2 regions of the Streptomyces sp. NPDC127197 genome follow, and region 1 is predicted to be linked to the other one. Evidence: riboswitches for the same ligand, from Rfam matches in the RefSeq annotation. Region 1 holds a riboswitch; the other holds the start of a gene.
The links. A riboswitch is a leader RNA that binds a small molecule or an ion and turns the genes downstream of it on or off. The one in region 1 is predicted to bind thiamine pyrophosphate.

Region 1 (14,917 bases):
GTCCCCGAGCTGAACGTCTGGGAGAACGCCGCGCTCCCCCTGATGCTGCGCGGCACCAGCCGCCGACGTGCCAAGAAGGTCGCCCTGGAGTGGCTGGAGCGTCTCGACATCGGCGACAGCGCCCGCAGGCGCCTGCACCAACTGCGCCAGGCCGAGCGGCAGCGGGTCTGCATCGCCCGTGCGCTGGCCCCCTCCCCGACGGTCCTGTTCGCCGACGAGCCCACCGCTCCGCTGCACCGCGCCGACCGCGGGCACGTGCTGCGTACGCTCACCACGGCGGCCCGCTCGCACGGCATCACGGTGGTCCTGGCCACCCACGACCCGGAGACCGCGGCGCTCGCCGACCGCACGGTCTCCCTGCTCGACGGGCGGCGCGTGAACACCGTGCACCTGCCGCCGGTCCCCGAGACGGAAGGCCGGGCCGCGTGCTCGCTCTCCGTCTGACCCGCCGCGCCCACCCGGCCGTCCAGCTGCGCCGTCTCCTGGTGGCTGCGGCGTCGGCCGGGACCGGTTTCCTCCTGCTGTGCACCCTCGGCCACGCGATGAGCCACCCGGACACGCCGGCCGCATCCGTCCTCCGTCTGGCCTGGTGTGCGGTGCCGGCGGCCGCCACGGTCCACTTCGCGGTGGCCGTCGCCCGCACCGATCCCTGCACCCGGCCGCGCGACGGCCTCTCGGCGATCGGCCTCGGTCCGGCCCGCCAGATGGCCTTCTCGGCCACGACGACGGCCCTGTCCACGGCCCTCGGCTCGATGCTGGCCCTGCTGTTCTTCCTCCACCTGCGCGGCGACCTCACGGGCATGCCCTTCGACGGAGCGGCGACCGAGTTCCTCGCCGCGGGCACCCCACTCCCCCTCCCGGCAACCCTGACCCTCCTCACCCTGATCCCGGCAGCCGCATCCCTGTCGGTCGCCTTGGTCCTACGCCCCCGAGACCCGCGGCACCCGTCCCGCCCAACCCGCCCATCCCGCCGAGCCGCGGGCAGTCGTGCCGCTGGGGCGATGGGGGTCCCCCCGCTCGAGCGAAGTCGAGAGTGGGGGAGGGTGGGCGCTGGGGGTCCCCCCTCTGGGGGAGGCACCCCGCAAGCGCCGGGCAGCGCGACCAACCCCTCAGCCACACACTGGGCACCTGATACCCCCGGCGCCCCGACCGTACCCACACCCACCCGCACCCCACCCCATCCCACCGCCACTCTCCCCTGGGGCATCGCCACCCTCGCCGCCGGCCTGGCCGCAGAGGCCTACACCGCCCACACCAGCACCACCGGCCTCTCCATGCCCGGCAGCCCACCCAGCGGTCCCGCAGGCCTGCTCCTCGGCTGGGCCCTGGCCGCCCTGGGCCTGACCCTGGCCGGCCCAGGCCTCACCCACCTCTGCGGCCACCTCCTCCAGGCAGCCCGCCCCGGCGCCGTGCGCCTCCTCGCCGGCCGCGTCCTCATGGAGGAAGCCACCCGCATCGGCCGCCCCGTCGGCGTCGTCTGCGCGGCCGGGTCCGCCGCGTACGCCGTGGCCACCCTGCACGACCCGGACGGCCCGGCCTTCGGCCCGCTGACGACCCTCGGCGTCCTCCTCGTCGCGGGCTGCACGCTCGCCACCCTGCTCACCGCCGCCGTCGAGGCCAAGCACGTCCGCGCCGACACCACCGCCGCCCTGCTGCGCCTCGGCGCCCCGGCCACGATGCTGCGTGGCGCCGCCACCCTCCGCGCCGGCGCCCTCCTCGCGGTGTTCGGCCCGCTGGCCGTGTTCGTCGCCGAGCTCGCGGCCCGGCCGCTGGCCCACTGAAGCTCGTACGGAAAAATTCTCCGACCGCCGATGAGTTTCCGACGGCCCTCGGGTCTACCCCACCGAACGGCACAAGCCCGATGGGAGAGACGACACATGTACCAGCAGATGATCTTCGTGAACCTGCCCGTGAACGACCTCGACGCCTCCAAGAAGTTCTTCACGGAGCTCGGCTACACGCTCAACCCGCAGTTCAGCGACGAGAACGCGGCGTCCGTCGTGATCAGCGACACGATCGTCGCGATGCTGCTGACCAAGCCGTTCTACGCGACGTTCACGAAGAAGGAGATCGCGGACGCCACGAGGACCAGCGAGGTGCTGATCTGTCTGAGCGCCGAGAGCCGCGAGAAGGTCGACGAGCTGGTCGAGAAGGCGGTGGCGGCGGGCGGCACGGCGTCGGAACAGGTCCAGGACCACGGCTTCATGTACGGCCGCGCTTTCGACGACCTGGACGGCCACACCTGGGAGGTCATGTGGATGGACCCGGCGGCCGTCGAGGGCTGAGCCGCACGCATGCCTAGCATGGGCGGGTGCAGCCGACACCACCCGCCCACGCGCCCCACACCGCTTCCCACGACCGTGAGATCGAGTCCCTCGCCGAGTTCGACGAGGTCGTAGCCGTGCAGGGGACACTCGCCCACTTCCGCGTCCAGGCCGTCGATCTGACGGACCGTACGGACGCACTGCTGTCCGTCGACACCAAGGGCGCCGTCTTCCTCGGCTGTCCGATGGACGAGGCTGCGGCCACCCGGGTGCGCGCCGCCGGCGCCCTGGTCTTCCCGCCCGTCCCGGACCTCCCCTTCGACCCGTACCGCGGCTTCGCCTACACCCCCGACGAGCTGTTCGACTCGCTCGACCAGGGCTACGAGGCCACGCCGGACGCCCGGTCGTACGCCTGGCTCCAGGAGACGAAGGCGGACGGCGACGTCTTCGCGTCCATGCTGCGCGCGGTCCACGACGACGCCATCTCCGACGCGCTGGACGAACTCCTCACCGGCGCCCGCGTGGTGGGCGTCATGGGCGGCCACGCGATGGCTCGCGGCACGGAGGCCTACGCGGGCGCGGCCCGCCTCGGGCGGGAGCTGGCCCGCGCGGGCTTCACCGTCGCGACCGGCGGCGGCCCCGGCGCGATGGAGGCGGCGAACCTCGGCGCGTACGCCGCTCCGTACGGCGACGAGATGCTCATGGACGCCCTCCAACTCCTCGCCAAGACACCGGAGTTCACCCCGTCGATCACCGACTGGGCACGCACCGCCTTCGAAGTGCGCGGCCGCTGGCCGGACGGCGGCCCCTCCGTCGGCATCCCCACCTGGTTCTACGGCCACGAGCCGCCGAACCCGTTCGCCGCGCACATCGCCAAGTACTTCGCCAACGCCACCCGCGAGGACGGCCTGCTGGCCCGCTGCACCGCGGGCGTGGTCTTCCTGCCGGGCGCCGCCGGCACCGTGCAGGAGATATTCGACAACGCGACCCCCAACTACTACGAGTCCCGCGGCGAGCCCACCCCCATGGTCCTGGTGAACCGCGCCCACTGGACGGAGAAGCTGCCGACATGGCCGCTGCTCCGAGCGCTCGCGCGGGAGCGTTCGATGGAGGCCCGGATCGCCCTGGTCGACGGGATCGAGGAGGCTCCGGCGGCGTTGAAACGTCTCGGCGGTTAATAAGCGGGCAAAGCCAACCGTCATGATGCGCAGACGGATTGACACTCCTTATGGAGCGCTTATAAACCTGTGAGTCTCCTGGGGGTGGTGAGCATCGGCAGGGACTAGGGACTGTCGCCTCATCTCCCCCTCAAACCCCCCGCATTACGCGCATCCCATGAAGGACAAACGTGTCCATAACTCGCCGTAACGCACGCCGTTCCGTGCGCATCCTCGGTGTCGTCTCCGCCTCTGCCGCGCTCGCGCTCGGCGCCGCGGGCAACGCGCTCGCCTGCAACATCAGTGAGTTCTCGGCCGCGGCCGAGTGCGACGGCACCAAGGGCGTCATCACGGTCACCGACAAGGACCCGGCCGGCACCCCGGCGACCGTCTCCGTCTACCTCGAGAACAACGGGGCCGACGAGCGGCTCGTCGGCAAGCAGGTGGTCAAGGGCTCCCGCGAGGGCGTCACGATCACCTTCACCGAGGACTGGAAGCCGGGCGCGACGTACCGCATCCACGTCAAGGCCGGCAACCAGGTCGACGAGGACATCAAGCCGAACCTGGTCACCCCGGCCACCGCCTGCACGACCGAGGAGACCCCGAGCCCCACCCCGACTCCGTCCGAGACGCCGTCGGAGTCGGCGACCCCCTCGGCCCCGGCCGAGTCCGACACCCCGACCCCGACGGCCTCGGAGGGCGGCAGCAGCGCGCCCGCGGACACCGCGAGCAACGCTCCGTCGCCCGCGGCCGGTGCCGGTGACTCCAACCTCGCCGAGACCGGCGCCGACTCCAACACCGGTCTGATCGCCGGCATCGCGGCCGCCCTGGTCGCCGTCGGCGGCGGCGCGGTGTTCTTCGGCATGCGCCGCCGCGGGGCGAGCAGCGACCGCTGATCCTCCGTCCGGCCCGACCGGCTGTGGCCCGTCCCGTTCCCGGGGCGGGCCACACGCGTCTCAGCCGAACGTCGCCCGCTCCAGCCAGAACTCCAGCAGCTCCCGCTCGCCGAGCACCTCCACCTCGGGGCTGTCCAGCGGCAGACGGCGATAGAAGGCGAGCAGGACGGAGGTGAGCGGGCCGCGCAACGCGACCGTCGCCTTCTCGTGGCCGCGCCGCCAGGTGACCCCGTCCTCGGTGAGCTCGATCACCCACTCGGCGTTCAGCTCCGGCCCGGTGTCCGTGGCGTGCAGATGGATGCTCCGGCCCGGCCCACGCAACTCCCGTGCCGTGTCGTGCGGAGCCGTCCGCTGGACGAACTCGACGATCTGCAGCCACTCGTCGATCGCGTCCACGGCCACGTCGGGCGCGACCTCGTACGGCAGCTTCGCGGCGAGCGTGGCGTCGGCGCGGTGGACGGTGACCTCGTGGGTCATCCGACGGGCCCAGAAACCGGCGTCGGGGATCCCGGCCCAGCTCCACACCTCGGCGTCCGGCCCGGCCTCCCGCAGGGTGCCGACCAGCATCTCGCCGCTCTCGGCCAGCCAGGCGTCCAGCGCGGCCGCGTCCCCCTCGGTCTCCGGCCCGCCGCCACCCGGGACCTGGTCCTCCGGGATGTCCTCCCCGGACCGGGTGCGCACCAGCAGCTCCACCCAGCGCAGGGCGCGGCCCACATGCCGTACGAGCTGCTCCAGGGACCAGTCGGGGCAGGTCGGCACGGTGGCGGACAGATCGGCTCCGGAGGTCACCACGGACCTCAGCAACCGCATCTGGTGGGCGATCTCGTCGCAGTACCGGTCGTGTGCGAGGTGCGTCATGGGCGGCACCCTACGGTGCGGTCGATCACGGGAGCACCACGATTTCGGCCACGTCGAACTCGACCCCGACCGCGTCCCCCACCTCCGGCGCCTCCCGCAGCGCACACGCCGCCTCCAGCCGCGGGGCGCCCTCGGGCTGCAGATGTACGGCGACATGGGTGCCCTTGAACGTGCGCGCGGCCACCGTGCAGCGCAACCCGGCGTCGGCCGGCACGAGGCGCACACCGGCGGGCCGTACGAGGACCGTGCCCGCCCCCTGCGCCGCCCCCTCGGGCACCGGCAGCTTGCCCCACGGCGTGTCCGCGGCCTGTCCGCTCACCGTCGCCGCGACCACGTTGTCGAAGCCCAGGAAGCGGGCCACGAACTCGTCCGCCGGCCGCTGCCACACCTCGAGCGGCGTACCGGACTGCGCGATCCGCCCGTCCCGCATCACCACCACCCGGTCGGCGAGCGCGAAGGCCTCGCCCTGGTCGTGCGTCACCGCGAGCACGGTCGTCCCCAACCGGCCGAACAGCTCCCGGAGTTCGACCACCAACCGTTCCCGCAGCGACCGGTCCAGCTGGCCGAGCGGCTCGTCCAGCATGAGCAGCCGTGGCCGCGGCGCCAGCGCCCGGGCCAACGCAACCCGCTGCTGCTCACCCCCGGACAGCGCGGCGACGGCCCGACGTGCGGCACCCGGCAGCCCGACGAGCTCCAGCAACTCCCGTACGTGCTCGCCCTGTTGCCTCTTCGACGCCCCGTGCATCCGCAGCCCGAACGCCACGTTGCCGCCCACGTCCCGTTGCGGGAACAGCTGATGGTCCTGGAACATCAGCCCCACGCCCCGCTTGTGAGCGGGCACGCCCGCCTGGTTCCGCCCGTCGAGTACCACCCGTCCGGCGTCCAGCGGTTGCAGCCCGGCGACCGCCCGCAGCAGCGTCGACTTGCCACTGCCACTCGGCCCGAGCACGCACACGACCTCGTGCTCGGCGACGCCCAGGTCGACGCGGTCGAGCGCGGCCCACCCGCCGAACCGTACGGTCGCGCCCTCAAGGCTCAGCAGCATCAGAACTCCCCCGTCCGGTCGGTCCGCAACCGCTCCAGCACCAGCAGCGCCACCGCGCACACCACCATGAGAATCGTCGAAAGGGCCATCGCCTGCCCGTAATTGAGCTCGCCGGGCCGACCCAGCAGCCGCGCCACCGCGACCGGCAGCGTCGGGTTGTCCGACCGCGCGATGAAGACCGTCGCCCCGAACTCCCCGAGCGACACCGCGAAGGCGAACCCGGCCGCGACCAGCAGCGCCCGCCGCACCATCGGCAGATCGACCTCGCGCCATGCCCGCCACGGCGACGCCCCGAGCACCGCCGCCGCCTCCCGCAGCCGCGCGTCCACGGCCCGCAGCACGGGCAGCATGGTCCGTACGACGAAGGGGACCCCGACCAGCGCCTGCGCGAGCGGCACCAGGATCCATGAACTGCGCAGATCCAGCGGCGGTTCGTCGAGGGCGATGAGGAACCCGAAGCCCACGGTCACGGCGGACACGCCCAGCGGCAGCATCAGCAGCGCGTCGAACCCGCGCACGAACCGCCCGGCATCCCTCCGGGTCAGCGCCACGGCCGCCAGGCCGCCGATCAGCACAGCGATGGCGGTGGCGACGACGGCGTAGGTGAGCGAATTGTCGATCGCATCGATCGGCGGGACGAGGAAGGTCCCACCGTCCTCGCTGGTCAGCGCCCGGTAGTAGGCGAAGTCGGGCGCGTCCAGCGACCGCTGCACCAGCACGGCCAACGGCAGCAGAAGCAGCCCGGCAACGGAGGCGAGGACACCGGCAAGGAGCGCCCACTGGCCCACCCCCTGCGGCCTGCGCGCGGTCACGGAGGCGTCCACGAGGCGCAGGGCGGTCTCCCGTCGCCGTACGGTCCAGGCGTGCACGGCGAGGATGGCGCCCACCGCCAGGAACTGGATGATTGTGAGGACGGCGGCCGTCGACAGGTCGAAGACCTCGGAGGTCTGCCGGTAGATCTCCACTTCCAGGGTCGAGAAGGTCGGCCCGCCCAGGATCTGCACCACCCCGAAGGAGGTGAAGGTGAACAGGAAGACCATCAGCGCGGCGGCGGCCACGGCGGGCGCGAGCGCGGGCAGGGTCACGGTGCGCCAGGCGGAGAGCCGCGAGGCACCGAGCATCCGGGCGGCCTCCTCCTGTCGGGGGTCGAGTTGCGCCCAGAGCCCGCCGACCGTCCGTACGACGACGGCGTAGTTGAAGAAGACATGCGCCAGCAGGATCGCCCACACGGTGGTGTCCAGCCGTACGCCCCACAGCTCGTCGAGCAGCCCGCCACGCCCGACCAGCGCGAGGAACGCCGACCCGACGACCACCGTGGGCAGCACGAACGGCACGGTCACGACGGCCCGCAGGAGTTGCTTGCCGGGGAAGTCGAAGCGGGCGAAGACATACGCGCCGGGCAGTGCGACCAGCAGCGTCAGCGCGGTCGAGGCGAGCGCCTGCCAGGTGGTGAACCACAGCACGTGCCGGATGTCTGACTGTGTGAGGACGTCCGCGATCCTGCCGAGCTGCCAGCCCCCGTCGGCCTTCAGCCCGCGGGCGACGATCGCGGCCACGGGATAGGCGAAGAAGGCGGCGAAGAACGCGACGGGCAGGGCGATGAGCCCGAGCCGCGCCGCGCCGCCCTTCGTGACGCGCTTCTTGTGGGCTACTTCAGTACGAGCGAGGTCCACGACTTGACCCACTGGTCGCGGTTGGCGGCGATCTCGGCCGGGTCCATGGTCTGCGGATCCTTGGCCTGCGGCCCGTACTTCGCGAACTCCGGCGGCACCTCGGCACCCTCCCGCACCGGGTAGACGAACATGTTGAGCGGCATGTCGTCCTGGAACTCCTTGGTGAGCAGGAAGTCGAGCAGCGCCTTGCCGCCCTCGGTGTTCCGCGCGTTGCTCAGCAGCCCCGCGTACTCGATCTGCCGGAAGCAGGTGCCGGTCGCGACCCCGGTCGGCGCGGTCTTCGGCTTCGGGTCGGCGAAGACGACCTCGGCGGGCGGGGAGGAGGCGTACGACACGACGAGCGGCCGGTCGCCCCCGGCCTTCCGGCCGCTCGACGAACCCGAGAACTCCTCGTAGTACGCCTGCTCCCAGCCGTCGACGACCTTCACACCGTTGGCCTTGAGCTTCTTCCAGTAGTCCTGCCAGCCGGCGTCGCCGTACTTCGCGGCGGTACCGAGCAGGAAGCCGAGGCCGGGCGAGGAGGTGGCGGCGTTCTCGGTGACCAGAAGGTTCTTGTACGCGGGCTTGGTCAGGTCGTCGAAGGACTGCGGCGGGTCCAGCTTGTGTTCGGTGAAGTAGGCCTTGTCGTAGTTGACGCAGATGTCTCCGGTGTCGACGGGCGTGACCCGGTGCTTGTCCTGGTCGACCCGGTACTCGGGCAGGACGAGGTCGGCGCCCTTCGCCTCGTACGGCTGGAAGAGGCCGTTGTCGAGGGCGCGTGACAGCAGCGTGTTGTCGACGCCGAAGAAGACGTCGCCCTGCGGGTTGTCCTTGGTCAGGATCGCCTTGTTGACGGCCTGCCCAGCGTCGCCGTCCTTGAGGACCTTCACCGTGTATCCGGACTGCTTCTCGAAGTCCGCCAGCACGCCCTTGGACACGGCCCACGAGTCGTGGCTGACGAGGGTGACCGTCTTGGAGTCCCCGGAGCCCCCGCTGCCGGACTCGGAAGAAGACCCGCATGCGGACAGCGTGATCAGGCCCAGCCCGACGACCACGGCTGTGAACTTCCTGGTGTTGCTCACCGATTTCCTCCTGGCTGACCAGGAAGAGACGCGGCCCTGCCCGGGGACCTTCGGACGGCTCCCGGGCAGGGCGCAACAGCTTGAGTGACGACCGATCTCCCTACCCAGAATGACCTGGGCGAGGTTCAGAGGGTCTGCGGACTGTCCCGCACTCTCAGCGCTGTGGCGCTCCCCTGTCGGAATATGAAGATGTGTACGGCGTCAGACTACCGCTCGGTGGCCGCCAGCTGACCACACGCCCCGTCGATCTCCTGACCTCGGGTGTCCCGGATGGTCACCGGCACGCCGTGCGCGGCGATGGCCTCGACGAACGCCTTCTCGTCCTCGGGCCGTGAGGCCGTCCACTTCGAGCCCGGCGTCGGGTTCAGGGGGATCAGATTCACGTGCACGGGCCTGCCCTTGAGCAGCCGGCCGAGCCGGTCGCCGCGCCAGGCCTGGTCGTTGATGTCCCGGATCAGCGCGTACTCGATGGACAGCCGGCGCCCCGACCTGGCCGCGTACTCCCACCCGGCGTTGAGGACTTCCCGCACCTTCCACCGTGTGTTGACGGGGACGAGGGTGTCACGCAGCTCGTCGTCGGGCGCGTGCAGCGAGATGGCCAGTCGGCACTTGAAGCCCTCGTCGGCGAAGCGGTGGATCGCCGGCACCAGTCCGACGGTCGACACGGTGATCCCGCGCTGCGACAGCCCGAGTCCGTCCGGCTCGGGGTCGGTGAGGGCGCGGATCGCGCCGACGACGCGCTTGTAGTTGGCGAGGGGCTCGCCCATGCCCATGAAGACGATGTTCGACAGCCGTGCGGGACCGCCGGGGATCTCGCCGTCCCTCAGCGCCCGCATCCCGTCCACGATCTGGTGCACGATCTCGGCGGTGGACAGATTCCGGTCCAGCCCCGCCTGCCCGGTCGCACAGAACGGGCAGTTCATCCCGCAGCCGGCCTGCGAGCTGATGCACATGGTCACCCGGTCCGGGTACCGCATCAGCACCGACTCGACGAGCGTCCCGTCGAACAGCCGCCACAGCGTCTTGCGGGTGGTGTCCGCATCGGTCGACAGATGCCGTACGACGGTCATCAGCTCGGGCAGCAACGCCTCCCGCAGCTTCGCGCGGGACCCGGCCGGGATGTCGGTCCACTGCTCCGGGTCGTGCGCGTACCGCGCGAAGTAGTGCTGCGAGAGCTGCTTGGCACGAAACGGCTTCTCACCGATCTCGGCCACGGCTTCCCTGCGCTCGGCAGGCGTGAGATCGGCAAGGTGCCGCGGCGGCTTCTTGGCTCCGCGCGGGGCGACGAAAGTGAGTTCTCCGGGCTTAGGCATGGCTGTACCAGTGTCGCAGATCGACTGGGGAGGACGATTCCCCCGACGTCGGGCGGCCTACAGGCTGTCCAGGAACCTCGCGACCGCCGCAACCGCGCGGTCCCTGCGGCGGTGTGCCTTGCTGCAGTATCGCCGTCTGCGCCACCAGCGGCGCGGCTGCGGGATCGGCGTACGGCACCAACGGCACGGCCGCGTCCGGGGCTCGGGTCTGCCACTCATGCCGCCGGACAGTGTCGACACCGCGCCCCCTCTCCGCGCCGGCGACCGCCCGTCATCAGGCGGGCCCCGCCGCAAGGAGCAGCCAGGTGGACGCGGTCGCCGGTCAGTGACCCGAGCTTGTCAGCACCCGGGGCGCGACGAGCGTACCCAGGTGTCCGCGCGCGGGGCACGGGGTTTTGAACGGAAAGGGCCCGCCACCCCCGAGGGCAGCGGGCGTCCGCATGGGAGGACGGTGATCAGCCGGACCCCACGAACAGCACCAGCAACAGCCACACCACCGGAGCCGTCGGCAACAGAGAGTCCAGCCGGTCCATGATGCCGCCGTGGCCCGGCAGCAGCGTGCCCATGTCCTTGATGCCGAGGTCCCGCTTGATCATCGACTCACCGAGGTCGCCCAGCGTGGCACTCGCCGCGACCGCGAGGCCGAGCAGCAGACCCTGCCACCACATGCCGTCGTCGATCAGGAACTGCATGCACAACGCACCCGCCACCATGGCGAAGCTGACCGCGCCGAGCAGCCCCTCACGGGTCTTGCCGGGGCTGATGCGCGGGGCGAGCTTGTGCCGGCCGAAGCGCCAGCCGACGGCGTACGCGCCCGTGTCGCTGACGACCGTCAGCAGCAGGAACAGGAAGACCCGGCGCGGACCGTCCTCGGCCGTCAGCATCATCGCGACGAACGTCGCGAGGAACGGCACGTAGAAGGCCGCGAAGACCCCCGCCGTGACGTCCTTGAGATAACCCTCCGGCGGTTCCGTCATCCGCCAGACCAGGACCGCGAGCGCGGTGAGCGCCATCGCCACCCAGGCGCCCTCGGCCCCGCGCACATACCCGGCGACGACCATCGCCGCGCCACCCACCGCGAGCGGCACGATCGGCGCCTTGATGCCCTTGCGCTCGTCGAGCCGTTTGGTCAGCTCCCACAGGCCCACCACGACGGCGACCGCGACGACCCCGACGAACACCGCCTTGACGATGAACAGAGACGCGACGATCACCGCGCCGAGTCCGACTCCGACCCCTATCGCGGCGCCCAGGTCGCGGCCCGCGCTCTTCTTCTGCGGTGCGGGCGCCGGCTGTGGGGCGTCGTGCATGGGCTCCGGATTCTGCGGCACCGCCGGATGGGGCTGCGCCGTCGGGCTCTCGTCGCGGAACAAGGGGCCGCCCAGCCGAGCGGCCCCCCGGTCGTCGTCCTGGTCTCCGCCGTGGGCGGACACGTCGGGCACGATGGGCATGGGGCGAGTCTGCTGCGCGTTGTGCGCATCGTACGTGGGACCCGCCGGGGCGGCCCCCGGGACAGGCCCCCCGTCGGACGGCGCCCAGTACCCGGCGTGCGGCGGCGCTCCCCAGGAAGAGTCGTTCATCAGACCTCGAGCAGCTCAGCTTCCTTGTGCTTGAGGAGCTCGTCCACCTGAGCGACGTACTTGTGCGTGGTGTCGTCGAGCTCCTTCTCCGCACGGCGGCCCTCGTCCTCGCCGATCTCGCCGTCCTTGATCAGCTTGTCGATGGCGTCCTTGGCCTTGCGGCGGACGGAGCGGATGGACACCTTGGCGTCCTCGCCCTTGCCCTTGGCGACCTTGATGTACTCGCGGCGGCGCTCCTCGGTGAGCTCGGGGAACACCACCCGGATGATGTTGCCGTCGTTGCTCGGGTTGACGCCGAGGTCGGAGTCGCGGATCGCCTGCTCGATATTGCGCAGCGCGCTCTTGTCGAACGGGGTCACGACCGCCATGCGCGGCTCCGGCACGGAGAACGAAGCCAGCTGGTTGATCGGCGTCGGCGCGCCGTAGTAGTCGGCCACGATCTTGTTGAACATCGCCGGGTGCGCACGGCCGGTGCGGATCGCGGCGAAGTCCTCCTTGGCGACCACGACGGCCTTCTCCATCTTCTCCTCGGCCTCGAGGAGGGTCTCTTCGATCACCACTTGCTCCTGCGTGTCTTGAGTAGGCCCGGCTGCGGTTCCTTGTCGGGGCCGGCGGCCGGCTGCGTCGCGTCTTCTTCCTGCACGGTTCCCGACCGGCAGGTCATTGTCCATCCCCTGGCCAGGGTCCGTTCCCTCCGTCCCTCGGACAGGTGTCCTCCCGCGGACGGAGACACCGGTCAGTCCCGGCTGCCTTGGTCACCCACCAGCGTGCCGATCTTCTCACCCTTGACAGCGCGGGCGATATTGCCCTCCTTCAGAAGCTCGAAGACCACGATCGGAAGCTTGTTGTCGCGGCACAGCGTGATGGCGGTGGCGTCGGCGACCTTCAGGTCCCGCGTGATGACCTCGCCGTAGCCGAGAGAGTCGAACTTGACGGCGTCCGGATTGGCCTTCGGGTCGGAGTCGTAGACCCCGTCCACACCGTTCTTGCCCATCAGCAGGGCCTCGGCGTCGATCTCCAGGGCGCGCTGGGCGGCGGTGGTGTCGGTGGAGAAGTACGGCATGCCCATACCGGCGCCGAAGATGACCACACGGCCCTTCTCCAGGTGCCGTACGGCGCGCAGCGGGATGTACGGCTCGGCGACCTGCCCCATGGTGATGGCGGTCTGCACCCGGCACTGGATGCCCTCCTTCTCCAGGAAGTCCTGGAGGGCGAGGCAGTTCATCACGGTGCCGAGCATGCCCATGTAGTCGGAGCGGGCCCGGTCCATGCCGCGCTGCTGGAGTTCGGCGCCGCGGAAGAAGTTGCCGCCGCCGATGACGACCGCGATCTGCGCGCCGTCACGTACGACGGCCGCGATCTCGCGGGCGATGGCGTGCACCACGTCCGGGTCGACGCCCAGGCCCCCGCCGCCTGAGAAGGCCTCTCCGGACAGCTTCAGCAGAAACCGGCCGCGTACTTTGCCGTCGTCGCTCTTCTCGACGCTGGTGGTCATGGGGATCTCCTCGTGGTGCACATACGAAGAAGGCCATTGCCGGTGGTGGGTTTGCATCCCATACGCGGCAATGGCCTCCTCGTCAGATCTGCTGTCGTCCGCCACACGCGCGGGCGGGGCTGCCTGCGCGAGCGGCACGGACGACTGCACCCGACCCTATCGGGATCGGGTACCCGTCGCTGTACGGACTCAGATGCCGACCTTGATGCGCGTGAAGCGCTTCAGGGTGACACCGGCCTCGTCCAGGACCTTCTGGACCGACTTCTTGTTGTCGAGCGCGTACGGCTGGCCGAGCAGCGTGGCGTCCTTGAAGAAGCCGTTCAGACGACCCTCGACGATCTTGCCGATCGCGGCCTCGGGCTTGCCCTCGGCGCGGGTGGTCTCCTCGGCGATACGGCGCTCGGTCTCGACGACCTCGGCCGGGACGTCCTCCTTGGAGAGGTACTTCGGCGCGAAGGCGGCGATGTGCTGGGCGATGCCCTTGGCGACCTCGGCGTTCGGCTTGTCGAACTCGACAAGGACACCGATCTGCGGCGGCAGGTCGGGCATCGTGCGGTGCATGTACGCGGTCACGAAGCCGTCGGAGAACTGCGCGAAGCGGTCCAGGACGATCTTCTCACCGAGGTTGGCGTTGGCCTCGTCCACGAACGCCTGGACGGTCTTGCCGGGCTCGATCTCGGAGGCGAGCAGGGCCTCCAGGTCGGCCGGGGAGGTCTTGGCGACGTGCTCGGCGATGGCCTGGGCCACGGCCTGGAACTTCTCGCCCTTGGCGACGAAGTCCGTCTCGCACTTCAGCTCGACGAGGACGCCGGAGGAGTTGTCGTCGGCGATGATGGAGACCACGGCGCCGTTCTCGGCGGAGCGGCCCTCGCGCTTGGCGACGCCCTTCTGGCCCTTGATGCGCAGCGCCTCGACGGCCTTCTCGACGTTGCCCTCGGCCTCGTCCAGCGCCTTCTTGCAGTCCATCATGCCGGCGCCGGTGAGCTCACGGAGCTTCTTGACGTCGGCGGCGGTGTAGTTCGCCATGAGTCTGTGAATCTTTCTCGAAGTCTGGAAGATCGAAGATCTGCGGGGTTCTGCGATCCGCATGCATCTGCAGATCTACGACACTCCGCTGACCTACGGGTGAACGGCGGGAGCGGTCTTCATGCACCGCTCCCGCCGTCAACGCTGACGGGACGGTCAGGCCTGCTCGCCCTCGGCGGCCGGAGCCTCAGCGGCCGGAGCCTCGGCAGCCGGCGCCTCCGTGGCGGGAGCCTCGGCGGCAGCCTCCGCGGCCGGAGCCTCCTCGGCCTTCTTCTCACCCTCGAGCAGGTCGCGCTCCCACTCGGCGAGCGGCTCGCCCGCGGCCTTCTCACCCTTGCCCTCGGCGGCGACGCCGGAGCGGGCGATGAGGCCCTCGGCGACGGCGTCGGCGATCACACGGGTGAGCAGGGTGACGGAGCGGATCGCGTCGTCGTTCCCCGGGATCTTGTAGTCGACCTCGTCGGGGTCGCAGTTGGTGTCGAGGATCGCGACGACCGGAATGTTCAGCTTCCGGGCCTCACCAACGGCGATGTGCTCCTTCTTGGTGTC
Region 2 (14,917 bases), on a different contig from region 1:
GTCCGGCAGAAGGCGGTGGCGGTCGTCGAGGACGTGCTGCGCGAGGGCATCGAGAACGGTGAGTTCAGCGAGGAGATCGACGTACCGCTGACGGCGGCGGCGCTCGTCGGCATGGTGCTGGTGGCCGCACTGGACTGGCAGGCGTTCCAGCCGGAGCGTTCCCTGGACGACGTCCACGCAGCCCTCTCACGGCTGCTCCAGGGGCGGGTCAGCGGGCGCCCTTAGGCAGCACGTACAGGCAACACCAACAGGCGGCACGAAAGCGCCGGTCCGAGATGGCCGCGTCCCCCGCGGGCCACACTCGAACCGGCGCTTCCCTGTGCGCCCCCGTTTTCCCCCGTTGGGCCCCTTCTCCCCCGTCGGGCCCCTTCGGTCCTCCCCCGGACTCCCCCGTGCCTCGCTCCCGCCGACCAGGGCCGGCGGAAGGAGCGGATCGTGGGCCGGGCCGTTCCGGCGCCCCGTGTCGCCGGTGCCGGGCCCGTGCCCCTCTCCGTGCCTCCACTCTCTCGTTCGCGCAGGTCGGCCCCCATCCGCGCGCGTACTCATCTCGTCGGCTGAGTACGGATACTCAGCCGTACGCACTCGCCCCCAGGACGCGTCGGCCACGGCTGGTTACGATCGCGTCCGTGTCCGTACTCCCCCTGGTGTTCACGAGCGGCTGGGCCAGCGGCGTCAACGCGTACGCGGTGGTGCTGGTGCTCGGCTTCTTCGGGGCGACGGGACTGAGCGACGAGGTCCCCGAGTCGCTGCAGCGCCCCGAGGTGCTGATCACGGCGGGGGTGCTGTTCCTGGGCGAGGCGGTCGCCGACAAGATCCCCTACGTCGACTCGGCGTGGGACTCGGTGCACACGCTGATCCGGCCGACCGCCGGGGCCTGGATCGGGGCGCTGCTCGCGGGCCAGAGCGGTTCGCTGTCCGATCTGACGGCGGGCGCCATCGGCGGTTCGACGGCGCTGGCCAGCCATGCGGTCAAGGCCGGCACGCGGATGGCGGTCAACAGCTCGCCGGAACCCTTCAGCAACGTGATCATCAGTGTGGCCGAGGATCTCGGGGTCGGCGGGATCGTCACGTTCGCGATGTTCCATCCGGAGGCGGCGGCCGTCATCGCCGGCGTGCTGCTGGTCGCCGGGCTGGTCATGCTGTACTTCCTCGTCTCTCGTATCCGCCGCTTCCGGCGCCGCAGGGCGCAGCGCCGGGAGGAACGGCGACTGGCGGCACGGGCCGGCCCACCGCCCGGCTGACCCCCGGGCCAGGGGAGCGTTGCAGGTCACAGGCCCGCGGGCGGATTGTCAGTGGCGGCCGATAAAGTCGCAGGCATGGCACGGATTGCGGTGATCGGCGCCGGGATGGGCGCGATGGCGGCTGCTGCCCGGCTGGCCGTCGCGGGCCACCGGGTGGCGGTGTACGAGCGTACGGAGACGTACGGCGGCGCGGTGCGCCGACTGGAGCGGGACGGGTTCTCCTTCGACACCGGCCCCGGGCTGCTGCCGCTGCCCGCGGTCCACCGCGACCTGTTCCTCAAGACCGGCAAGGAGCCGCTGGAGGCGTGCGTCGAGCTGGTCCAGGTCGACCCGTCGGCCCGGCATGTCTTCGCGGACGGCACCGAGGTGTCGCTGCCGAACGCCTCGCGCGCGGGAGCGGTCGCCGCCCTGGACGAGGCGCTGGGGTCGGGGGCGGGCGGGCGCTGGGGCGACTTCCTGGTGCGGGCCCGCGAGGCCTGGGACCGGACCCGCAGGCCTCTCCTGGAGGAGCCCCTGTGGCCGAACTGGCCGGTGCTGGCCGAGCGTGAGCCCTACCCCGCCGTCCCGCACAAGCGGCTGCTGCGCACCCGCCGGGCCGCCACGCTCGCCGAGGTCGGCGCCTGGGAGCTGCGCGATCCCCGGCTGGTCGCCCTGCTGGAGAGCCAGGCCCTCGCGTACGGCCTGGACCCGCGCGTCGCTCCGGCCGCCGCCGCCGTGCTGCCGTACATGGATCACGCCTTCGGCACCTGGTACGTACGCGGTGGCATCCGGGAGCTCGCACGCGCGGTGTACGAGCGCTGCCTGGCCCGGCGGGTCGAGTTCGTCTTCGGCGCCGAGGTGACGACGGTGCTGGAGAAGGACGGCCGGGCCGCGGGGGTGGAGCTCGCCGACGGGACGGTGGCTCAGGCGGACTTCGTGGTCGCCGGTGTCGCACCGGAGGTGCTGAGCCGTGTAGTGCCCGGTACGGCGATACGGGGGGCAGGCGAGGTCCCCGGGCAGCGCGGGCTGCCAAGCCGTCTGACAGTGCTGCTGGCGCTGCGCGGCGGGCGTCCGGAGGGGACGGTTCATCGGACGGTGGTGCACGCGGAGGACCGCGAGCTCGAGCTGGAGTCCCTGTTCGGCCCGCCCGCGGGGATGGCCGCCCGTCCCACGGTCACGGTGCTGCGGCCCGACGATCCCCAGCTGGTCCCGGACCCCGCGCATGAGGCGGTCACGCTGACCGCCACGGTCGCCTCCATGCCGGGTGAGCGGAGCCGGGCCGACGCGGAGGTCCTCGACCGGCACGCAGAGGCCATGATCACCGTCGCCGAACGCGTCATACCCGACCTGCGGGGCCGCCTCCTCTGGCGCGAGGTGCGCACTCCGGCCGACATCGCGGAGGTGACCGGCGCGGAGGGCGGGGCGGTGCCGGCACCGGCGCTGGCGGCGGCCGGGGGCCGGCTGCTGCACCCGTCGAACACGACCGGGCTGCCGGGCCTGTTCACCGTCGGCGGCTGGTCTCACCCGGGCGGCGGTCTCCCCCATGCCGGCATGTCGGGCGCCCTGGTGGCGGGGCTGATCGTGGAGGGGCCGGACTTCCGGGGATCTCAGTGAGAGGCGGCGTTCAGAAGCGGTACCGCTCGTCGTACTCGTTCCCCTGCGCCTGACCGTCGCCCTGGTACGGGTAGGGCTGCTCGGGCGGGAGTTCCCCGCCGTAGGCGTCGTCGGTGCTGCGCTGCTGCGGTACCCACACGCCGCCGGGCGGGGTCTGGCCGCCGTAGCTGCCGGTGGCGTACTGGTCCTGGCCGGAGGCCTGCTGACCGTACTGCTGCTGGTCGTAGCCGGTGTCGTACGCGGCGCCGCCGTAGGTCTGGGTGCCGATGTACGGATCGGCGTACGCGGCGTACTGCTGCTGGCCGGTGGTGTCGTAGCCGTACTGCTGCTGGCCGTAGGAGTAACCGTCGTAGGCGTAGTTCTGATCGGCACTCTGGGCGGCCGTCGCGTACTGGTCCTGGGTCTGCCCCGCGGCGGCGTACGCGGTGTCGCCGTATATGCCGTACGAGCCGGTGTCGTCGGGCATCGGCTGCGGTTCGTACACGGCGGTGGCCTCGGCGGCCGTCGGCTCATGGGAACGAGCGGGCGTGAACACGTCGTCACGGTCGTAGTCGTCCTGGCCCTGGGAGGCGTTGCGGTGACCGTACTGGGCACTGTCGTCGCCGTAGTCGCCCGCTTCCAGATCGGAGACCTCGAGGGTCGGGTCCTGGTGCTCCGGCTCGCCGCGGCGGCGCTTGCTGCCGCCCAGGCCCGAACGCCCGGTGACCGCCCAGCCGGCGGCGAAACCGCGGCGGAACGACAGCGTGACGTACGTCTGCCCGACCGCGAAGGCGGCGGCGCCCAGTCCGATCACGACGACGGACGGGATCAGTACACCGACGACGACACCGAGGAAGCCGACGAACGCCAGCAGCCGCCAGCGAAGCCGTGCCTTGTACTGCAGCAGCACCTCGCCGAGCAGCCACAGCGCGACGATGCCGAACGCGATGTAGAGGACCGTCCAGCCCATGTACGCCCCTCTCCCAGTGGCCGCTACGCAGTGTGTCGTATGAGCGTGCGACCGGTCTAGGCCCGCGGTGGGTGGTGCAGGCCCAGATTCTCGTAGATTTCCAGCGTCGCCGTGGAGTTGTTGAGCGTGATGAAGTGCAGTCCGGGCACTCCCTCGGCCAGCAGCCGCGCGCAGAACTCCGTGGCGAACTCGATCCCCATGGAGCGTACAGCGGCCGGATTGTCTTTTGCTGTGAGGATTCGCTCTTTCAAGGTGGACGGAAGGTGAGCATTACTGAGCTGCGGCAGTCGTTCCAGCATCCGGACGCTGGTCACGGGCATGACCTCAGGGATGACCGGGGTCTCACAGCCGGCCGCCGCGACCCGGTCGCGCAGCCGGAGATAAGACTCCGGCTGGAAGAACATCTGGGTGATCGCGTAGTCGGCGCCGGCGCGGCACTTGTCGACGAAGTGCGTGACGTCCGTGTCCCAGTCGCTGGAGCGCGGGTGCATCTCCGGGAAGGCCGCGACGCCGACGCAGAAGTCGCCCGACTCCTTGATGAGCCGGACAAGTTCGGCGGCGTAGGTGAGGCCCTTGGGATGCGGCACCCACTCGCCCATCGGGTCGCCGGGCGGGTCGCCGCGCAGGGCGAGCATGTTGCGGATGCCGGCGTCGGCGAACTGGCCGATGACGTTGCGCAGTTCGGTGATGGAGTGGTCGACCGCGGTGAGGTGGGCGACCGGGGTGAGGGTGGTGTCGGCGACGATCTGCTCGGTCTCCTTGACCGTGCTCGCGCGCGTTGAACCGCCGGCACCGTACGTCACGGAGACGAAGTCGGGGGCCACCGCCTCGACCCTGCGGAGAGCGTTCCACAGGCTGCGCTCACCCTTGGCGGTCTTCGGCGCGTAGAACTCGAACGAGTACGTCGTCTTGCCGGTGGCGAGCATGTCGCGCACGGTACGTGCGCGATCAGTCCTGGTGGATGCGGTTCCGAGGGCCATACGGGCAGGTTAGCCAGGGGGCGGCGGTCCCCCAACCGGATGCCGTAAATTTGCCCGATTTGTCGGCTTGTTGTCCATCCCTTGGACACCTTGGACAAACGTGCGTGTCACGCCTGCCGCAGCCGCTTGGCGAACTCCGCCGCGGCCGCACCAGGGTCGTCCGCCTCCGTGATGGCCCGTACGACCACGACCCGGCGGGCGCCCGCGTCGAGCACCTGGTCGAGGTTGCCGAGGTCGATGCCGCCGATGGCGAACCAGGGGCGGTCGGTGCCGAGCCCCGCCGTGTACCGCACCAGGTCGAGGCCGGGGGCGTGGCGGCCGGGCTTGGTGGGGGTGGGCCAGCAGGGGCCGGTGCAGAAGTAGTCCACGCCGTCCTGGACGGCGGCCGCGGCGGCCTCGGACTCCGCGTGCGTGGAGCGGCCTATGAGGATGTCGTCGCCGAGGATCGCCCGGGCGGCGGGGACGGGGAGATCGCCTTGGCCGAGGTGGAGTACGTCCGAGCCGGCGGCGTGCGCGACATCCGCGCGGTCGTTGACCGCGAGGAGCCTGCCGTGCCGCGCGCAGGCCTCGGCGAACACCTTCAGGTGCTCCAGTTCCTCGGCCGCCTCCATGCCCTTGTCGCGCAGCTGCACGATGTCGACCCCGCCCGCCAGGACCGCGTCCAGGAACTCCGGCAGATCACCCTGGCGCTTGCGCGCGTCCGTGCACAGGTACACCCGGGCGTCGGCGAGCCTGGCGCGGGCGGTGGCGGCGGTGTCGGTCATGTGTCCCCCGTTGTGGGCGGCGTACGGGCTGCGGGTGAGCGTGCTGGACAGCGGCCGTGGCCTGCGCGCGCCGCGGCCCGTACGCCGGACGGTTTTCGGATCAGACGGCGAGCGCCTGGGCGCGGCGCTTCACCTCCGTGCCACGATTCTCGCTCAGCGCCTGTGCGGGGGTGCCGGGCAGGGTCGGGTCGGGGGTGAACAGCCACTCCAGCATCTCTTCGACCGTGAAGCCGTCGTCCCGCAGGAGCGTCAGGGTCCCGGAGAGGCCCTTGACGACCTTGTCCCCGTCGATGAAGGCGGCGGGGACGTGCAGCGCGCGGTTCTCGCCGCGGCGTACGGCGATGAGCTGGCCCTCCTTGACCAGCTGTCGCACGCGCGTCACCTCGACACCGAGCTTTTCGGCGATGTCGGGAAGGGTGAGCCAGGCGGGGACGAGAGCGTCGATCTTTGTGTCAATCTCGGTCACGGAAACTAGCCTGCCATCCCCCACTGACAGTCGGAAGCCAGACCGGTCCGACCTGGGGCGACGGACCACTGGGACGGACCGGGAGCAAGGGGCCGTCCGGGCGGTGCCTACGACGGCTGCGCCACCGCCGCTTTCAGCGGCCGCGCCGGGTCCGCCAGCAGTTCCGGGTTCATCGGTGTGCCGGCCTCGATCAGCCGTCGTCCCTGGGCCAGATCCCTCGGGCGGCCCACCGCCAGCAGGGCGACGAGCCGGTTCTCGCGCAGCCAGCAGACCGTCCAGGCGGGGCCGGACGGGTCGCCGCGCCATACGGTGCGGTCGGCGGACGTGTGGTGGCCGGCGTACTGGACGAAGCGGCCGAACTGCTCGGACCAGAAGTACGGCACCGGGTCGTAGACCACCGGGGCCTCGCCGGTCGCCTCGCCGATGATGTTCGCGGCCACCGTACGAGGGCCCTGCAGGGCGTTGTCCCAGTGGTGGACCAGAAGGCGCTCGCCATACCTTCCCGAAGGGAAGGAGGCGCAGTCTCCCACCGCGTAGACGTCCGGCGCGGAGGTGCGCAGGTGCTGGTCGGCCACGACCTCGCCGTATGCGCCGAGTTCGATGCCGGCGCCGGTGAGCCAGGCGGTGGTGGGCCGGGCGCCGATACCGACCACGACCGCACCGGCGGGCAGCCGCGAACCGTCGTCGAGCACGACCGCGCCGGGCTCGACCCGCGCCACGCGCGCGTGCGTGCGCAGTACGGCACCGCTGTCCGCGTACCAGTCCGCCATCGGCGCGGCCACCTCGGCGGGCAGCGCCCCGGCGAGCGGGCGGTCCGCGGCCTCCACGACCGTCACGGCGCAGCCCGCCTCGCGCGCGGCCGTGGCGAACTCCGCGCCGATCCAGCCCGCACCGACGACGACGATGTCGTGCTGGCGGGCGAGCACGGGCCGCAGCCGCTCGGCGTCGTCCAGGGTGCGCAGCAGATGCACACCGGGGACGCCCTCCGCGCCCGGCAGCGTGATCGGTTCGGCACCGGTCGCGAGGACCAGGACGTCGTACGGCACCGGCCCGGCGGCCGTGTCGAGCTCGTGCTCGTCGGGGCGGACGCCGAGGACCTCGCGCCCGAGGTGCAGCTCGATGTCGAGCGCCTCGAAGTCGACGTCGAAGGCGGAGCCCTCCGCCGTGCCGAGCAGAACGGCCTTGGACAGCGGCGGACGATCGTACGGCTGGTGGGGCTCGGCGCCGATCAGCGTCACGGTGCCCGTGAAGCCCTGTTCCCGCAGGGCGACCGCGGTCTGCACACCGGCCATGCCCGCACCGACCACGACCACGCGCCGCGGCTGCGACAGCCCCGTCTCCTGCGTCTGCTCGCTCACCTGATCACCATAGTCAACTGACTTTCTGTCAGTCAGCGGTGGGTTCGGTGACCTGCTCCACAACGCTCGTCCCGTTGCCCTGCTGCGACTCCCACTCCCAGGTCTCCTCCAGCCGCACCCGCCCGTCGGGCAGCTCGACGACCTTGGACTCGCAGTGCCCCGAGGACGTCGTCCCGTCCTGCTTGAGCTGCACGTACCGGAAGTCGAGCCGGTCGCCCTCCCGGGTCCCCACCAGGTACCCGCGCACGATGTCGCCGCCCGCGTACTCGGCCCAGATCCGGCCGTCCCGCTCGTGGTACGTGAACCGGGTGCGGGTACCCACCTGACCCGGTGCCTGGTCGGCTACGGGGGCGAGGACGAGGCCGTCGAGCGAGCAGGGCATGACAAGAGGCTCCCTTACAGAGGCGCGGAACGAGAGGCTAGGGTGGCCAACGTAGAGCACTCGCGGGAGCCCGGACGCACCGGGCTGAGAGGGAGGCTGGCGGCCTCCGACCGTACGAACCTGATCCGGGTCATGCCGGCGAAGGGAGGGGCGCAGCGCCCGTGTCGTCATCCACACGTACGTCAGACGTCCTCGTCATCGGGGGCGGCATCATCGGTCTGGTCACGGCCTGGCGGGCCGCGCAACGCGGCTTCGCGACCGCCGTCGTGGACCCCGAACCCGGCGGCGGGGCCGCCCAGGTGGCGGCGGGGATGCTGGCCGCCGTCACGGAACTGCACTACGGCGAGCAGACCCTGCTCGGCCTGAACCTGGCCTCGGCCCGCCGCTATCCGGACTTCGCGGCCGAGCTCACCGACCTCACCGGCCACGACCTCGGCTACCGCCAGTGCGGCACGCTCGCCGTCGCCCTGGACGCCGACGACCGCGCCCATCTGCGGGAACTGCACGCCCTGCAACGGCAGTCGGGCCTGGACTCGGAGTGGCTGTCCGGACGGGACTGCCGACGCCTGGAGCCGATGCTCGCGCCGGGTGTGCGCGGCGGGCTGCGGGTCGACGGCGACCACCAGATCGACCCACGGCGGCTCACGGGGGCGCTGGTGGCCGCGTGCGAGCGGACGGGCGTGGTCTTCCACCGGGAGTGGGCGCAGCGGCTCGTGGTCGTACGGGACCGGGCCGCAGGGGCCGTCACGCGCGCGGGCACCGAGCTGGCCGCCGGGCAGGTGGTCCTGGCCGCGGGCAGCCTCAGCGGGCGGCTCGCGGGCGTCCCGGACGCCGTCCTGCCCCCCGTACGGCCTGTGAAGGGGCAGGTGCTGCGGCTGACCGTGCCCCAGCAGTACGCGCCGTTCCTGAGCCGGACCGTGCGCGCGGTCGTCCGCGGCAGCCATGTCTATCTGGTGCCGCGCGAGAGCGGCGAGCTGGTCGTCGGGGCAACCAGTGAGGAGCTCGGCTGGGACACGACGGTCACGGCCGGTGGCGTGTACCAGCTGCTGCGCGACGCGCACGAGCTGGTGCCCGGCATCACCGAGCTGCCGCTGACCGAGACGCGGGCCGGACTGCGCCCCGGCTCGCCCGACAACGCGCCCCTGCTCGGACCGACCGGGCTGGACGGACTGCTGCTGGCCACCGGGCACTACCGCAACGGTGTCCTGCTGACTCCCGTCACCGGCGACGTCATGGCGCATGTGCTCACGACCGGTGAACTCCCGGACGTGGCACGCCCCTTCACCCCGAAACGCTTCAGCGCAGTACTCACGGAGCAGCCCGCATGAACATGCACGGAGCAGCCCGCATGACCATCTCCGTCAACGGCGAGCCGCGCGAGGTCGAGCCCGGCACGGCTCTCGACGTCCTGGTGAAGACCCTCACGGCAGCCCCCTCCGGAGTGGCCGCCGCCCTCAACGAAACCGTCGTCCCGCGCGCGCAGTGGCCGACCACGCCCCTCTCCGAGGGGGACCGTGTCGAAGTCCTCACCGCCGTCCAAGGAGGCTGACCCATGGCCGACGATCCCTTTGTCCTGGGTGGTACGACCTTCACGTCCCGGCTGATCATGGGCACCGGGGGTGCGCCCAGCCTCGACGTGCTGGAGCGGGCGCTGGTGGCTTCCGGAACGGAGCTGACCACGGTGGCCATGCGGCGGGTGAATCCCGATGTGCACGGGTCCGTGCTGTCGGTCCTGGACCGGCTGGGGATCCGGGTGCTGCCGAACACCGCGGGGTGTTTCACGGCGGGTGAGGCCGTGCTCACGGCCCGGCTGGCGCGGGAGGCGCTCGGGACGGAGCTGGTCAAGCTGGAGGTCATCGCCGACGAGCGGACGCTGCTGCCGGATCCGATCGAGCTGCTGGAGGCGGCGGAGACGCTGGTGGACGACGGGTTCACGGTGCTGCCGTACACGAACGACGATCCCGTGCTGGCGCGGAAGCTTCAGGACGTGGGGTGTGCCGCGATCATGCCGCTGGGATCGCCGATCGGGTCGGGGCTCGGGATTCGCAATCCGCACAACTTCCAGTTGATCGTGGAGCACGCGCGTGTGCCGGTGATTCTGGATGCGGGGGCCGGTACGGCGTCGGACGCGGCGTTCGCGATGGAGCTGGGGTGCGCGGGTGTGATGCTCGCCTCGGCCGTGACACGGGCGCAGGAACCGGTGCTGATGGCTGACGCCATGCGGCACGCGGTGGAGGCGGGACGGCTGGCGTTCCGGGCGGGGCGGATCCCTCGGCGGCACTTCGCGGAGGCGTCTTCTCCTGTGGAGGGACTCGCTGCGCTGGATCCTGAGCGGCCCGCGTTCTAGGTTCGTGGGTTGCGTCACAGGTGCGCTTCAAGTGGGCCCTCAACAGGGCTGAACGGGGCGGCGTGTCGGTGGCGGCTCGTACACTCGCCTGCGTGGACACGACCCTTCAGGACCCTCTGGTCGGGCAGTTGCTCGACGGCCGTTATCGCGTCGACGCGAGGATCGCGGTCGGCGGGATGGCCACGGTCTACCGGGCCGTGGACACCCGCCTGGACCGGGTCCTCGCGCTCAAGGTGATGCATCCGACGCTCGCGACGGACGGCACGTTCGTCGAGCGGTTCATCCGCGAGGCCAAGTCGGTCGCCCGGCTCGCCCACCCCAACGTCGTCCAGGTGTTCGACCAGGGCGCCGACGGGTCGTACGTCTATCTGGCCATGGAGTACGTCTCCGGCTGCACCCTGCGTGATGTGCTGCGCGAGCGCGGGGCACTGCAGCCGCGGGCCGCGCTGGACATCCTGGAACCGGTCCTCGCCGCGCTCGGCGCCGCGCACCGCGCCGGGTTCGTGCACCGCGACATGAAGCCGGAGAACGTCCTGATAGGGGACGACGGCCGGGTCAAGGTCGCCGACTTCGGGCTGGTCCGGGCGGTGGACACGGTCACCAGCACCACCGGGTCCGTCCTCGGCACGGTGTCCTACCTCGCGCCGGAGCAGATCGAGCAGGGCAGCGCCGACCCCCGTGTCGACGTGTACGCGTGCGGTGTCGTGCTGTACGAGATGCTGACCGGCGCCAAGCCGCACTCCGGGGACTCCCCCGCCCAGGTGCTCTACAAGCACATCCACGAGGATGTCCCGCCGCCCTCGGCCGCCGTGCCGGGCCTGGCGTACGAGCTGGACGAGCTGGTCGCCTCGGCGACATCGCGCACCCCGGACGTCCGCCCGCACGACGCGGTGGCGCTGCTCGCCCAGGTCCGCGAGGCGCGCGGCGCGCTCGGCGCGGACCAGCTCGACGCGATGCCGCCGCAGGCGCTCACCGCGGAACACGACAACGCCGACGACCGTACGAGCGTGATCCCGCGCGCGCTGACCGCGCTGCGGCAGCTGCCCGTCAACGAGGACGACGAGCCCCCGCTCAACCGGACCAGCCGGCTCCAGGCCCCGCCGGCTCCGGCTCCGCGGCGCTCGGCCCCGCCCCGGCGCACACTGTTCACGATCATCGCCGCCGTCCTGCTGGTGCTCGGCGTCGGCACGGGCGTCTGGTACATCAACTCCGGCCAGTTCACCAAGGTCCCGCCGCTACTGGCGAAGACCGAGGCCGAGGCCAGGGACCGGCTCGCGGACGCCGGGCTGGAGGTCGGGCAGATCGAGCACGCCTACAGCGACACCGTGAAGCGCGGCACGGTCATCAGCACCGACCCGGCGCCGGGCGCCCGGATCCGGCACAACGACTCCGTCGCACTCACCATCTCCGACGGCCCGCAGACGGTGAAGGTCCCCGATCTGGCGGGCTACCGGCTGGACAAGGCACGCGATCTGCTGAAGGACAGCGGGCTGGAGCCGGGCATGGTGACCCGGGAGTTCAGCGACGACGTCCCCAAGGGGTTCGTGATCGGCTCGGACCCGCAGACGGGCACGGAGACCCGCGCGGGCACGGCGATCGCGCTCACCGTCAGCAAGGGCAGCCCGGTGGACGTCCCGGACGTTACCGGCCGCGACCTGGAGGACGCCCGGAGCGAGCTCCAGGAGGCCGGCCTCAAGGTGCGCATCGCGTCCCAGCGGGTCAACTCGGAGTACGACGCGGGCCAGGTCGCCCGGCAGTCGCCGCAGGCCGACAGCCAGGCCGCCGAGGGCGACACGGTGACGCTGACGCTGTCCAAGGGCCCGGAGATGGTCGAGGTTCCGGACGTGGTCGGTGACAGCGTCGACGAGGCCAGGCAGCAGCTGGAGGACGCCGGCTTCCAGGTCGACGAGGACCGCGGTCTGCTCGGGCTGTTCGGCGACGAGGTGAAGGGCCAGTCGGTGGAGGGCGGCGACACGGCTCCCAAGGGGTCGACGATCACCATCGAGATCGGCTGACGGAGCACGCGCGGGGACATGACACCCTGAACGCGTGAAGAGTCAACACCCCTCCCGCAATCCCGTCGGCGGTCATGTCCCCGTCGCCGGCGGCCTGCACTCCGCAGGCCTGACGTACGCCCACGATCTCAAGGCCGAGACCGTGCAGGTCTTCGTCGCCAACCCGCGCGGCTGGGCCACGCCCGTCGGGAACCCGGCGCAGGACGAGGCGTTCCGGGCGACGTGCGCGGCGGAGTCGATACCGGCGTATGTGCATGCGCCGTACCTGATCAACTTCGGCTCGCACACCGAGGCCACCGTGGAGAAGTCGGTGGAGTCGCTGCGGCACTCGCTGCGGCGCGGACGGGAGATCGGCGCACTGGGCGTGGTCGTGCACACCGGGAGCGCGACCGGTGGCCGGGACCGCTCGGTGGCCCTGAAGCAGGTACGGGAGTACATGCTTCCGCTGCTGGACGAGCTCACCCATGACGACGATCCGTATCTGCTGCTGGAGTCCACGGCGGGACAGGGCGCCTCCCTGTGTTCGCGCACCTGGGACTTCGGGCCGTACTTCGAGGCCCTGGACGCCCATCCGAAGCTGGGGGTCTGTCTCGACACCTGCCATGTCTTCGCCGCCGGACACGACCTGACCGGCCCGAGCGGCATGCACCACACGTTGGACCTGCTGGTGGACACGGTCGGCGAGGGCCGGCTGAAACTGATCCATGCCAACGACTCCAAGGACGTGGTGGGCGCGCACAAGGACCGGCACGAGAACATTGGCGCCGGACATATCGGCGAGGACCCGTTCCGGGCGCTGATGACCCACCCCGCAACCGAGGGCGTACCGCTGATCATCGAGACACCCGGCGGCAAGGAAGGGCACGCGGCGGACGTGGCCCGGCTGAAGAGGCTCAGGGACGACGGCTGACGCCGAAGGTCACAGCTCGGGGCCGTCCCCGGGCTCCTCCTGGTAGGAGTAGCGCTGTTCCTTCCAGGGGTCGCCGATGTTGTGGTAGCCGCGCTCCTCCCAGAAGCCGCGGCGGTCGGCGGTCATGTACTCCACGCCGCGGACCCACTTGGGGCCCTTCCAGGCGTACAGGTGCGGGACGATGAGCCGCAGCGGGAAACCGTGCTCCGCGGTCAGCAGTTCGCCGTCCTTGTGGGTGGCGAAAATCGTGCGCTCGGACGCGAAGTCCGACAGGCGCAGATTGGAGCTGAAGCCGTACTCCGCCCACACCATCACATGGGTGACATTCGGGGCGGGCGGGGCGATCTCCAGGATGGTTCGCGCGGGGATTCCGCCCCACTCCGCGCCGAGCATGCTGAACTTCGTGACGCAGTGCAGATCGGCCACTACGGTGGTGTAGGGCAGGGCCGTGAACTCGTCGTGGTTCCAGCAGTGCTTCTCACCGTCGGCGGTGGCGCCGAAGACCCTGAATTCCCAGCGCTCGGGCCGGAACTTGGGCACCGGCCCATAGTGCGTGACCGGCCAGCCACGCTGCACTCGCTGCCCCGGCGGAAGCTCGCACTGTGCTGCTTCTCCAGATTCGCGCTCCACCGGATGACCCATGGCTCCATCCTGACAGACCCGACGCAGTGCACTTGACCAGGCCGGTCCAGAATCGGGCAACTCGCACTAAGCATGGACTTACTTACTAAGTCCTCACTTACTGGACGATCTTCGACACCCGGTGCAATCATGCGGCGGCAACCTCCCATTCCCCACGCGGAAGGAGCCGCTGCCATGCAGGGCGACCCCGAGGTCATCGAGTTTCTCAACGAGCAGCTCACCGGCGAGCTGACCGCGATCAACCAGTACTTCCTGCACGCGAAGATGCAGGAGAACTACGGCTGGTACAAGCTCGCGAAGTACACCCGGAGCGAGTCGTTCGACGAGATGAAGCACGCCGAGATGCTCACCGACCGGATCATCTTCCTCGAGGGGCTGCCGAACTACCAGCGGCTGTTCCACGTACGGGTGGGGCAGACCGTCAAGGAGATGTTCGAGGCGGACCGGCAGGTCGAGGTGGAGGCGATGGACCGGCTCAAGCGCGGTATCGAGGTGATGCGCAACAAGGGCGACATCACGTCCGCGAACCTCTTCGAGTCGATCCTCGCGGACGAGGAACACCACATCGACTATCTCGACACCCAGCTGGATCTGGTGGAGAAGCTCGGTGAGGCGCTCTACATCGCGCAGCTGATCGATCCATCCGAATCCGGACCGAACCCGAGCGAAGGCTAAGCGGCTTCCTCGAGCTCTTCGAGCACCGGCTTGCCCTGGTCGGCCAGCTCCCGGCGCGGGCACGCGCCCCTGCCGAGGAGCGCCTGGATCCGGCGTACGCATGAGCCGCAGTCGGTGCCCGCCTTGCAGGCCGACGCTATCTGGCGTGGGGTGCAGGCGCCGTTCTCCGCGTGCTGCTTGACCTGCTGCTCGGTGATGCCGAAGCAACTGCAGACGAACACGCGGTCCACCTCCCGCCGGGATCAAAGGGTCGTGCCGTAACCGATGGAGCACGGGCCCGCTTGATCGGTGAGGCAAACCTAACCTTACCCGTCGCGGGGGTGCCGTAAAAGTGGGAGGGGGCGCGGATCGTATGTGATCCGCGCCCCACCACACTGTCCGTAACGGGTCGACCGCTACTGGTCCCGGTACATCTCCGCGACGAGGAACGCCAGGTCCAGCGACTGGCTGCGGTTCAGCCGCGGGTCGCAGGCCGTCTCGTAGCGCTGGTGCAGATCGTCGACGAAGATCTCGTCGCCGCCGCCCACGCACTCGGTGACGTCGTCGCCGGTCAGCTCCACGTGGATGCCGCCCGGGTGGGTGCCCAGCGCCTTGT

Region 2: another riboswitch for thiamine pyrophosphate. It lies ahead of thiO (glycine oxidase ThiO); the one in region 1 lies ahead of ACFVJQ_RS20405 (thiamine ABC transporter substrate binding subunit).

What each region holds. Positions count from the first base shown of each region.
Region 1 covers NZ_JBHXVG010000012.1:64,596-79,512, forward strand. Annotated here, with positions in the region: gene ACFVJQ_RS20365 (ABC transporter ATP-binding protein) at 1-444, shown strand, start outside; gene ACFVJQ_RS20370 (hypothetical protein) at 426-1,781, shown strand; gene ACFVJQ_RS20375 (VOC family protein) at 1,878-2,285, shown strand; gene ACFVJQ_RS20380 (LOG family protein) at 2,312-3,442, shown strand; gene ACFVJQ_RS20385 (LAETG motif-containing sortase-dependent surface protein) at 3,613-4,317, shown strand; gene ACFVJQ_RS20390 (maleylpyruvate isomerase family mycothiol-dependent enzyme) at 4,378-5,175, opposite strand; gene ACFVJQ_RS20395 (ABC transporter ATP-binding protein) at 5,201-6,220, opposite strand; gene ACFVJQ_RS20400 (ABC transporter permease) at 6,220-7,893, opposite strand; gene ACFVJQ_RS20405 (thiamine ABC transporter substrate binding subunit) at 7,869-8,954, opposite strand; TPP riboswitch at 9,034-9,139, opposite strand; gene rlmN (23S rRNA (adenine(2503)-C(2))-methyltransferase RlmN) at 9,161-10,267, opposite strand; gene ACFVJQ_RS20415 (phosphatidate cytidylyltransferase) at 10,723-11,847, opposite strand; gene frr (ribosome recycling factor) at 11,847-12,404, opposite strand; gene pyrH (UMP kinase) at 12,584-13,342, opposite strand; gene tsf (translation elongation factor Ts) at 13,532-14,368, opposite strand; gene rpsB (30S ribosomal protein S2) at 14,525-14,917, opposite strand, start outside.
Region 2 covers NZ_JBHXVG010000001.1:446,316-461,232, forward strand. Annotated here, with positions in the region: gene ACFVJQ_RS02115 (TetR/AcrR family transcriptional regulator) at 1-225, shown strand, start outside; gene ACFVJQ_RS02120 (DUF4126 domain-containing protein) at 627-1,241, shown strand; gene ACFVJQ_RS02125 (phytoene desaturase family protein) at 1,317-2,834, shown strand; gene ACFVJQ_RS02130 (hypothetical protein) at 2,845-3,783, opposite strand; gene metF (methylenetetrahydrofolate reductase [NAD(P)H]) at 3,840-4,763, opposite strand; gene thiE (thiamine phosphate synthase) at 4,871-5,527, opposite strand; gene ACFVJQ_RS02145 (Rv2175c family DNA-binding protein) at 5,628-5,993, opposite strand; gene ACFVJQ_RS02150 (NAD(P)/FAD-dependent oxidoreductase) at 6,101-7,351, opposite strand; gene ACFVJQ_RS02155 (hypothetical protein) at 7,380-7,733, opposite strand; TPP riboswitch at 7,786-7,898, shown strand; gene thiO (glycine oxidase ThiO) at 7,895-9,061, shown strand; gene thiS (sulfur carrier protein ThiS) at 9,082-9,282, shown strand; gene ACFVJQ_RS02170 (thiazole synthase) at 9,286-10,080, shown strand; gene pknB (Stk1 family PASTA domain-containing Ser/Thr kinase) at 10,173-12,095, shown strand; gene ACFVJQ_RS02180 (deoxyribonuclease IV) at 12,130-13,005, shown strand; gene ACFVJQ_RS02185 (sulfite oxidase-like oxidoreductase) at 13,015-13,647, opposite strand; gene bfr (bacterioferritin) at 13,822-14,322, shown strand; gene ACFVJQ_RS02195 (bacterioferritin-associated ferredoxin) at 14,319-14,543, opposite strand; gene ACFVJQ_RS02200 (class II 3-deoxy-7-phosphoheptulonate synthase) at 14,718-14,917, opposite strand, start outside.